One region of the Protofrankia sp. Cj3 genome, then DNA from elsewhere that is predicted to be linked to it. Evidence: riboswitches for the same ligand, from Rfam matches in the RefSeq annotation. Region 1 holds a riboswitch; the other holds the start of a gene.
The links. Region 1 has a riboswitch for cyclic di-AMP ahead of MJ783_RS06150 (C40 family peptidase). Riboswitches for the same ligand answer to the same signal wherever they lie in the genome.

Region 1 (4,062 bases):
CTTGAGCTCAAGCACGCTGTCACGCCACTCGCCGCTCCGCTGCGAGCGCTCACCGAACCGGACGTCGGCGGGATTGCCCCGCGCATTCAGGAATACTTCCGTGACGTGGCCGACCACCTCGAACAGGTCACCGAACGAATAGCTCGATTCGACGAGCTGCTGTCGTCAATTATTCAGGCGACCTTGACACAGGTGGCCATCGCGCAAAACGAGGACATGCGCCGCATCAGTGCCTGGGTCGCCATCGCCGCGGTTCCGACAGCGGTTGCCGCCATTTACGGGATGAATTTCGAGCACATGCCCGAACTGCGGCAGCCGTGGGGATATCCCGCTGCTCTCTGCTTGATGGCGGCAATCTGCTTCACCCTGCACCGAGCCTTCAAACGGAATGGCTGGCTGTAGCCTCGTACCGTGGTACGCTCAAATATCAACTGATAGCATGATGGACGCTCGTGAATATTGCTGCTGGCTTTCGCGGCCGGTCCGGTCAGCTCGCCGGTGGAGCCGATACACCGACGAGCTGACCGGTATAGCAGAAGGCCGCGATCATCATTTTTTGCGTGGCTGACGCCCAAAAACCGACCGAACTCATGTTTCGTGGCGTCCCGTGTGTAAAAATTGAGCAGGGTGTTGAAGGCGCCACAATACCAGGCAAATTATCCACCGAGCTGGCCGCGCCGCGAAGCTCCCGCCAGACGCGGGTGGCCTCCGTTCGAGCCAGCACAACTGGCACAACCAGTGCCACAGGCCGGGCCATGGGAATTACCACGGCGCGGCCCCGCCGACCCGGCTGGGATACCGCCCGTCAGGACTATACCGTACCCAGCAGGACCGCACCGCGGCTTCGTTCGATAGCTATTTCATACTAGGAACAACGACATATCACCCGACAGCGGGATTCACGGAGACCACGCTGTCGGCTACCGTAATCGCCTGTGTCAGGCCTTCGTGCGGGAGTTCACAGTCAACTGCCGTCCCAGCCGCGGGCTAGCGGCAGCGTACGGTTACAATCCGTTCTCAGTCGCAACGCGGGCGTGGGTGGCAATGACGACGCCCCCCGCCGTATCCACACCATCACCTGTGACGTCGACCGCGACATCCGCGACATCCGCGACGCGATCCGATGACCCAGCCGACATACCCGGTCCGTAACGATCTTATCGCCGAGCTGGCGACAAGACTGGAGCAGCTCGATCAGATCCTTGGGCGGCTGGAGGATGCCGAGCGGCAGGCCGCCGACGCCAGCGAGCGCCTGATGCGCACCCGGCGGTGGCAGGAGGAGACGGTCCGCGCGATCCAGGACGAGCGAGCGCAGATGCGCACCCATCAGCGGGCGCTGGACGATCTCGCGGACCGCGCACAGGCGGCCGTCGAGGCCCTGTCCGGCCAGTACCGCTCCCTGCCCCCGGAGATTCACGAACTCGCGGTCGAACTGCACGTCCTGCAGACCGCGGGCCTGCTCTCCCGCCGCGACACCCGCGCCCGGCGCCGCTGACGCCGACCCGTCCCAGGCCGCGGACATCCTCTCGCACAGCGGATTTCGGAGCGGGAAATCCCATAACGGCTGACACAGTGCGTAATCTAGCGAGCCTATTCATTAAGACAATTTTCGCTACTACATGTCAGCGATATATAGCTGTCGGCACTCAAGCACCCCCCCGTCGCCGGACCGTCACCGCTATGGCGTAATGTCATCTTCCGCATCCTGTGGGTCATGGCATGGCAAGCCTCCGTCTGGGCGACCTGTCGCAGTGGCCAGCAGATCAAGATAGAGCGGCGAGTGATCGGCAAGGAGGATGAGAGGAACCGCTATGGTCACTTCTGCGAGTACTCGCCGTAGTTGTGAGGGACTAGTATTTGCTGGCACCATCCTTTTGAACTAGTCTCGCGCCGACGTCACGACAACACCGGGCCGAACGCCGAATCCTGCCCACGGCCCCGGTGTCCCCTCCGAGTCGTCACCAGGGCAGGAGCGGGGGACCCATCCTCCACCGGTTTGGCACCGAGCCACGGTGCCGACCTAGGGGTGAAGTGAGTCGTGTGCTGGTCGCACGGCCCACCGGGCAGCCCAGCCCGAACCCGACAGCTCACCTCGCAGGCGAACGGGAAGGATCACAGTCTTGTCTGCGCCCGATGTGCAGCTTGATCCGGCAATATGGCCATGTTCGTCGCCGACGGCGTCGCTGTCCTCGCTGCGACCTCAGGCCGAGACACCTGGGCGTCCAGCCCGCGGCAGGCACCGCGCGCCCGCTCCGCCGTCGGCCCCCGGCCGCGTCCGGGCACGTGCCGCGGTCGCGGCGATGACAACCGGCACGGTTGCGGTGTCAGGCGTCGCGCTGGCCGGCTGCGCCCCGACCGACTCAGGGATGGACGAGACTTCGGTCAGTTCCCGGATCACCCTTGGCTCTCAGTTCGGAAGCCAGGCGTCACTCGCCGGTCTGCGCACGTCCGTTATCAACCCGGCCACCTCGGTTGGCCCCGGGTCCATCACCAGCCATGTGATCGATCAGGCTGACCTGCACCCCAAGTCAGGTGTCGCGCTCAGGGTCACTAATCCGGACGTGTCAGTACAGGCCGACCAGCCCATTGACATGGGCTTCTCCCTCGAGGACGGGACGACCCACGCGCCGCTGTCAAACCAGCTCATCAAAATTCAGGTAAAGCTGCCTGACGGCTGGGCAACATTCAAGCACCTGTATACTAACGAGCAGGGCTTTGCGAGCTACACTGCCAAGGTTCTCACCACCACACAGATCACTGCTATCTTCGACGGAACGGATGCCCTGCAGTCGGCTCGCTCCTCGAACGTTGGTACTATGACGGTGGTGCCCAGTCCGGTCCCCGCGCCTCCGGCGCAGGCCGCCGGCTCGGCCGCTGCTGCCGCGTTTCGGGTATCCACCTCCGATACAGCGGATGCTACGATGCCAGTCGGATCGCTCGGTGAAAGAGCTGTCTATCTGGCCGCGCAGCAAGCCGGCAAGCCTTACGTGTATGGTGCGGAGGGCCCCTACTCCTTCGACTGTTCCGGCCTGGTTCAGTATGTTTTCAAACAGCTCGGCCGCAGTCTCCCCCGCACCGCGGAAGAACAGTACGAAGCCACGGCCCATGTGTCGCAGTACAATAAGCAGGTCGGCGACCTCATCTTCTTTGGTACGCCGGGAAACATCTACCACATCGGCATCTATGCCGGCGGTGGCAAGATGTGGGCGGCACCAAAGTCCGGTGAAGTCGTTTCGCTCAGAGATATCTACACCACGTCATACTCAGTCGGCCGGGTCAGTTAGCGGCCAGCGGCCTCGCTCGTTGACTCCTTCATCTCACTGATATGACTGACGCAGTCAGCCTCTGAAAAACATATAGCGGGTTCACGCGTGTCCTCCCCCTCCGGTCACGCGTGAACCTCACCGCCAGATCGGTGTTGTCGATATAAACACCGGTCTGGCGGTCCCAAACCACAACTGGATGTCTCCAAAGACTTCCGCTGGTCGGATCGAGCCAACCCCCCCGGCTCGCAATGCCCGGCGGAACACGGGCTTCCCCGGCCTTTCGCACTGAACCCCCCCCACAGTGCGCTTGGCCGGCGGAGGTCCTGGGCTCCCGCTGGTCGGCCGTGCCACCCCCCCGGCCAAGCCGACCGGCGGGAGCCCTCTCAACGACAGCCGACGAGGCGGGTCGAGGATTGATCCACAAATTGCCGGGATCTCCAGCTCGCTTCAGACCGAAGGCCACGCGAAAACACCATCATCGCGTGGCCTTCGGTGGCCGCTTAGAGTGACCGGCAATAGGGCGTTCGATCAGGGAGCGGCGACCGCTTAGCCCTTGATGTCCTTTGAGAATTTCCACAGCTCGCTGGTCGTGGCTTCGTTCCATTTCCGCCCTGGCGCAAGAGCCACTGGCTTGACATGGACCCGTGAAGGACACGCGGGGAGCGGCCCGACCGTGTTCACCGTCCCGACCGCCGTGAACAGTGGCTGCTGGGCGGGGTCGAGCGGGCCGCAGGCCACCGTGAGCGCGAGGCGGCCGCCCTCTCCCGCACCCCAGATGTAGATCCGGGACATATCG
Region 2 (4,062 bases), on a different contig from region 1:
CCGGGACCCGCCGAGGGGCTCGGCCTGCTCGTCGCCAGTGGCTTCGGCGCCCGGCTGCTCGGCTTCGGCGCCCGCTGGCCCGGCCTCGCCGCCGGCCTGTGCCGCCTGGCCGGTGCCCGCCGTGACACCGACCAGTTCGCGTAGGCGTGCCTCGATGTACGGCTCGGTATAGTGCGATCTGTCCGCGATCCGCCGAACGAGGTCGTTGACGCTGGAGACGGCTTCGAGGTCCGCGGTGCTCACCTGGACGAACTGGTCAAGTATCTGATACCGGATCTCCCGCCAGTTCTGCCGTAGATACTGCTCAACTTGCTGCGCCTGCTGCTGCTCCATTCGATCGCCTCCACCACGAGTCGTCGTTTTTCAGCCATGCGAGGCTCCGGCAGCAGAGCGTTCGATCAGGCAGCGGCGTCCGGGTGGATGGATCGCGAGGCCGCGGAAGGATGCGCCCTGGTATTGGGCGTGGACCGACGACAACGACGCGAGGCGCCGCCCGGGCGGCGCGAGCCGGACAGTCCTGTTGCCGGAGCCTCTCAATCTACGACACCCGAACCAGGAGTCAACCGGAAATCACGAGCGCCCGGCAACAGGGGCACAGATATCCATGTCCTCCGTTGCGGATTTTCTGCGGAAAACCGCGCTTTGCCGCGAGCTGTATATGCCCAGCGTGATACCCATGCGCAGGGATAACGCCGGAGGTGGCGACCGGGGTGCCGGGGTGCCCGTGCGTCGCCGCGTCCCCTCTTGTCGACCGCTCAACGAGCGCTCAACGACCACTAAGCGGCGGAATGGAACAGCGCGGCGCGGGTCCGCGGACCGACAACGCCGTCGGCCACCAGCCCGTGCCGGCGCTGGTAGGCCTTTACTGTTCCGGTGGTGCGCGGCCCGAAATTCCCGTCCACCGCGACCGGGTAGCCGTACCCGGCCAATTGCCGCTGAATCTGACGGACGCCGGGACGCAGGCGGTGCGTGTAACGGACCGCCTGCACGCGGGGAGCCGGCGCGTCCGGTCGTGCCATTGCCACACCGGGCGCGTCGGCCTGGGCAGAAGTGTTGACAGGGCCGCTGGGAACGGCCGGGTAAGCGCTTGCGCCGCTGTCACCGCCCGCGCCGGCGGCGGCGGCAGCCGCCGCGCCCCGCCCGAGGTACCGGCGGTAGGAGCCGTTGGTGTACGTACTCCATGCTCCGATGCCCTGCACGTCGCATACCCGCCTGGCGGCCTGTGCGTTGACGGCTGGATCGAACAGATCCGCCCCGCCGACCCAGCTCGCATGCGCCCGCATGTTGATCTGCCATAGTCCGCGGGAATCCTCGCCGCTGGAATTGTGCGCGTCCGGGTTGCCGCCGGACTCGGCCAGTGCGACCGCGACCCAGGTTCCCAGCGGTATCCCGGCGCAGCCAGCCAGCCCCGCGTTCCTGCCAGCACCGGCGATGGCAGCGTCAGAAACAATTCCTGGAGCGACAGCGCTCGTGCTGGGCGGAGCCACGGGGCTCGCGCTCGCCGGACTCGCGGTCAGCATCATGCCCGCCGTCGCGCCGATGACACCGGCGGCGGCAGCCACCGCGCCGCGGTTGCGTTCGGGCTGCTTCCGGTGGCTTTTTCCTCGCATTTTCCGGTGACTTCTTCGGTGTGTTCCGCTGGATAGTGTTCCACTGGACATGAGCAGCCAGTTCACCTCAGTATCGTTGATCGGATCAGTAACGTTGATCGGCGCGTACCCGCCTGGCGGTCCGGCCCGGTCATCACCCCAGGCGGCCGACCAGATAACTCGCGGAATAAATCTTCTGCAGCCGAACGACGGTGCCGGTGTGGGGCGCGGCCCACATCATTTCGTTCCCGGCGTAGATTCCCACATGGTAGATGTTTCCGGGCTGACCGAAGAAAATGAGATCGCCGGGCTGCTTGGCATCCTGCGATATCTTCCGCGACGCCGCGTACTGGGCGTCGGTCACCCGCGGCACACTGCGGCCGAGCTGTTTGTAAATGTACTGGACAAGACCAGAGCAGTCGAAGGAGTTCGGGCCCTGCGCGCCCCACGCATACGGTTTACCCGCCTGCTTCGATGCCAGGTAGACAACCTTCTCGCCGAGGCTCCCGGCGGACAGCGACGCGCTGTCCTGCTGCGTTGACGCGCTGTTCTGGTCCTGCTGTCCCGCCAGCCCACGTGCTGGTTCCTCCGCCCCCGTGGCGCCCGTGGCGCCCGTGGCCGGACCGGGCTCCGCGGGGGCTGTCCCGGGGGCTCCCGCGGCGGTGGTGTCACCGGCCCAGGCCGGCACGGCGGCGGTGGCCTGGGGCGCATCGGTCGGGCTGTCGGCCCCGGTGTCGTTTGCCAGCGCCGGGGCTGACAAAGCGGTCAGGGCAACGGTACCGGTAGCCGCGGCGGCAACCACGGCGCGCGCGGAGCGACGGCCAAAACTGGGCTTGACCGGCTGCGCACGGTGACGACCGCGGCGGGAAATAATCGTGTCGGCCGGATCTGAGCACGCCTGATCTGCAGGCAACGATGATCCTTCCCGTACGCCTGCGAGGTTAGCTGTCGGGTTCGGGCCGGGAAGCCCGGTCGGCACGCACGGGATGTGCGGCCGGCTTCACCCCAAGGACGTCGTAGTGGCAACGACGCCCGGCGGGACCTGGGTCCCCCGCTTCTGCCCTGGCGATGGTGAGGAGGGGACACCGGGCCGAGGGCAGAACTCGGCGTCCGGCCCGGTGCTACTGAGAGCCCGGCCACGGTAGCGAACTACGCCCTGTGACCGCAAGGCCTAATTTTCCGCGAATTTCGCCGCAAGTTGGTTACCGTTCGTGTTAACCATCCGGCCAGGCAGCCCACGGACAACAACCGGAAACAGGTTGGCGCTACCAGCCGTCATGGTGCGTCTGGACGGCTGTCATGGTGCCGACGGACCACCCGGCGGGCGATCGCCCAGCGATGGGTCTCCGACGGTCCGTCATAGATGCGGAAGGGACGCACCTCGCGCAGGAAGCGCGACAACAGCACATCCCCGGAGATACCGAGAGAGCCGCAGATCTGCAGCGAGCGGTCGACGACCCGCCACACGGCCTCGGCGGTGAAGGTCTTCGCGATCGCGGTCGACTGGGCTCCGGAACGGCCCTGGTCGAGCTCCCAGCAGGCCTGCATGATCAGCCCACGGGACGCGGCGATGTCGATCTCGTTATCCGCGATCATCGCCTGAGCCATGCCCAGCTCCGCCAGCCGGGAACCGAACAGCCGCCGGTCCGCGGCCCTGGCCACGGCGATGTCCTGGGCCCGCCGGGCAATACCCAGCCAACGCATGCAGTGGGTCGTCCGGGCCGGGCCGAGGCGGACCTGGGCGTAGTCGAAGCCCTTGTCCACCTCGCCGAGCACAGCCTCGTGCGCTACCATGCAGCCGTCGAACAGCACCTCGCAATGGCCGCCGTACAGGCTTTCGTCCAGGGTCTCGATATGACGGACGATCTTCATGCCAGGGTTGCCCGCGTCGACGAGGAACATCGTCGCCCCGCCGCGCTGCCCCGGCTCGCCCGAGGTGCGGGCCATGCAGATCGCGTATCCGGCGCCGTCCGCGCCGCTGATGAACCACTTGCGGCCGTCGATCCGCCAACCGCCCGCGTCCTTCACCGCGCGTGTGGTCAGCGCGGTCGGATCCGACCCCGCTCCGGGCGCGGGCTCCGTCATCGCGAAGCAGGAACGCACCGCACCGGTTGCCAACGGCCGCAGGTAGCGCTCCTTCTGCCCGGCCGTCGCGATGACCTCGAGCAGGTGCATGTTGCCCTCGTCGGGAGCGGCGATGTTCAGCGCCAGCGGGCCGAACAGCGAGTAGCCCGCCTCCTCGAACACGGGCGCCCGGCCGCGCATGTCCAGGCCGTGCCCGCCGTACAGCGCCGGTACGTGCGGGGCGAAGATCCCCGCATCCTTGGCTGCCTGCTGGAGCCGTGCGCGCATCGCGTCGCCGCCGCGCGCGGCAACGCCCCCGAAGCGTTCCTCCTCGGGCATGACGACGGTCCGCACAAATTCGGCGGTACGCCGGGTGAGATCGTCGACCACCGGGCCGTGATCAAAATCA

Region 2: another riboswitch for cyclic di-AMP. It lies ahead of MJ783_RS23655 (C40 family peptidase); the one in region 1 lies ahead of MJ783_RS06150 (C40 family peptidase).

The regions. Positions count from the first base shown of each region.
Region 1 covers NZ_CAKJTR010000029.1:1,026-5,087, reverse strand. Annotated here, with positions in the region: gene corA (magnesium/cobalt transporter CorA) at 1-402, shown strand, start outside; gene MJ783_RS06155 (hypothetical protein) at 1,124-1,495, shown strand; cyclic di-AMP (ydaO/yuaA leader) riboswitch at 1,944-2,115, shown strand; gene MJ783_RS06150 (C40 family peptidase) at 2,301-3,284, shown strand; gene MJ783_RS06145 (plasmid partitioning protein) at 3,813-4,062, opposite strand, start outside.
Region 2 covers NZ_CAKJTR010000071.1:8,837-12,898, reverse strand. Annotated here, with positions in the region: gene MJ783_RS11820 (hypothetical protein) at 1-333, opposite strand, end outside; gene MJ783_RS11815 (peptidoglycan-binding protein) at 777-1,610, opposite strand; gene MJ783_RS23655 (C40 family peptidase) at 1,744-2,502, opposite strand; cyclic di-AMP (ydaO/yuaA leader) riboswitch at 2,506-2,667, opposite strand; gene MJ783_RS11805 (acyl-CoA dehydrogenase family protein) at 2,865-4,062, opposite strand, start outside; gene MJ783_RS11800 (hypothetical protein) at 4,050-4,062, shown strand, end outside.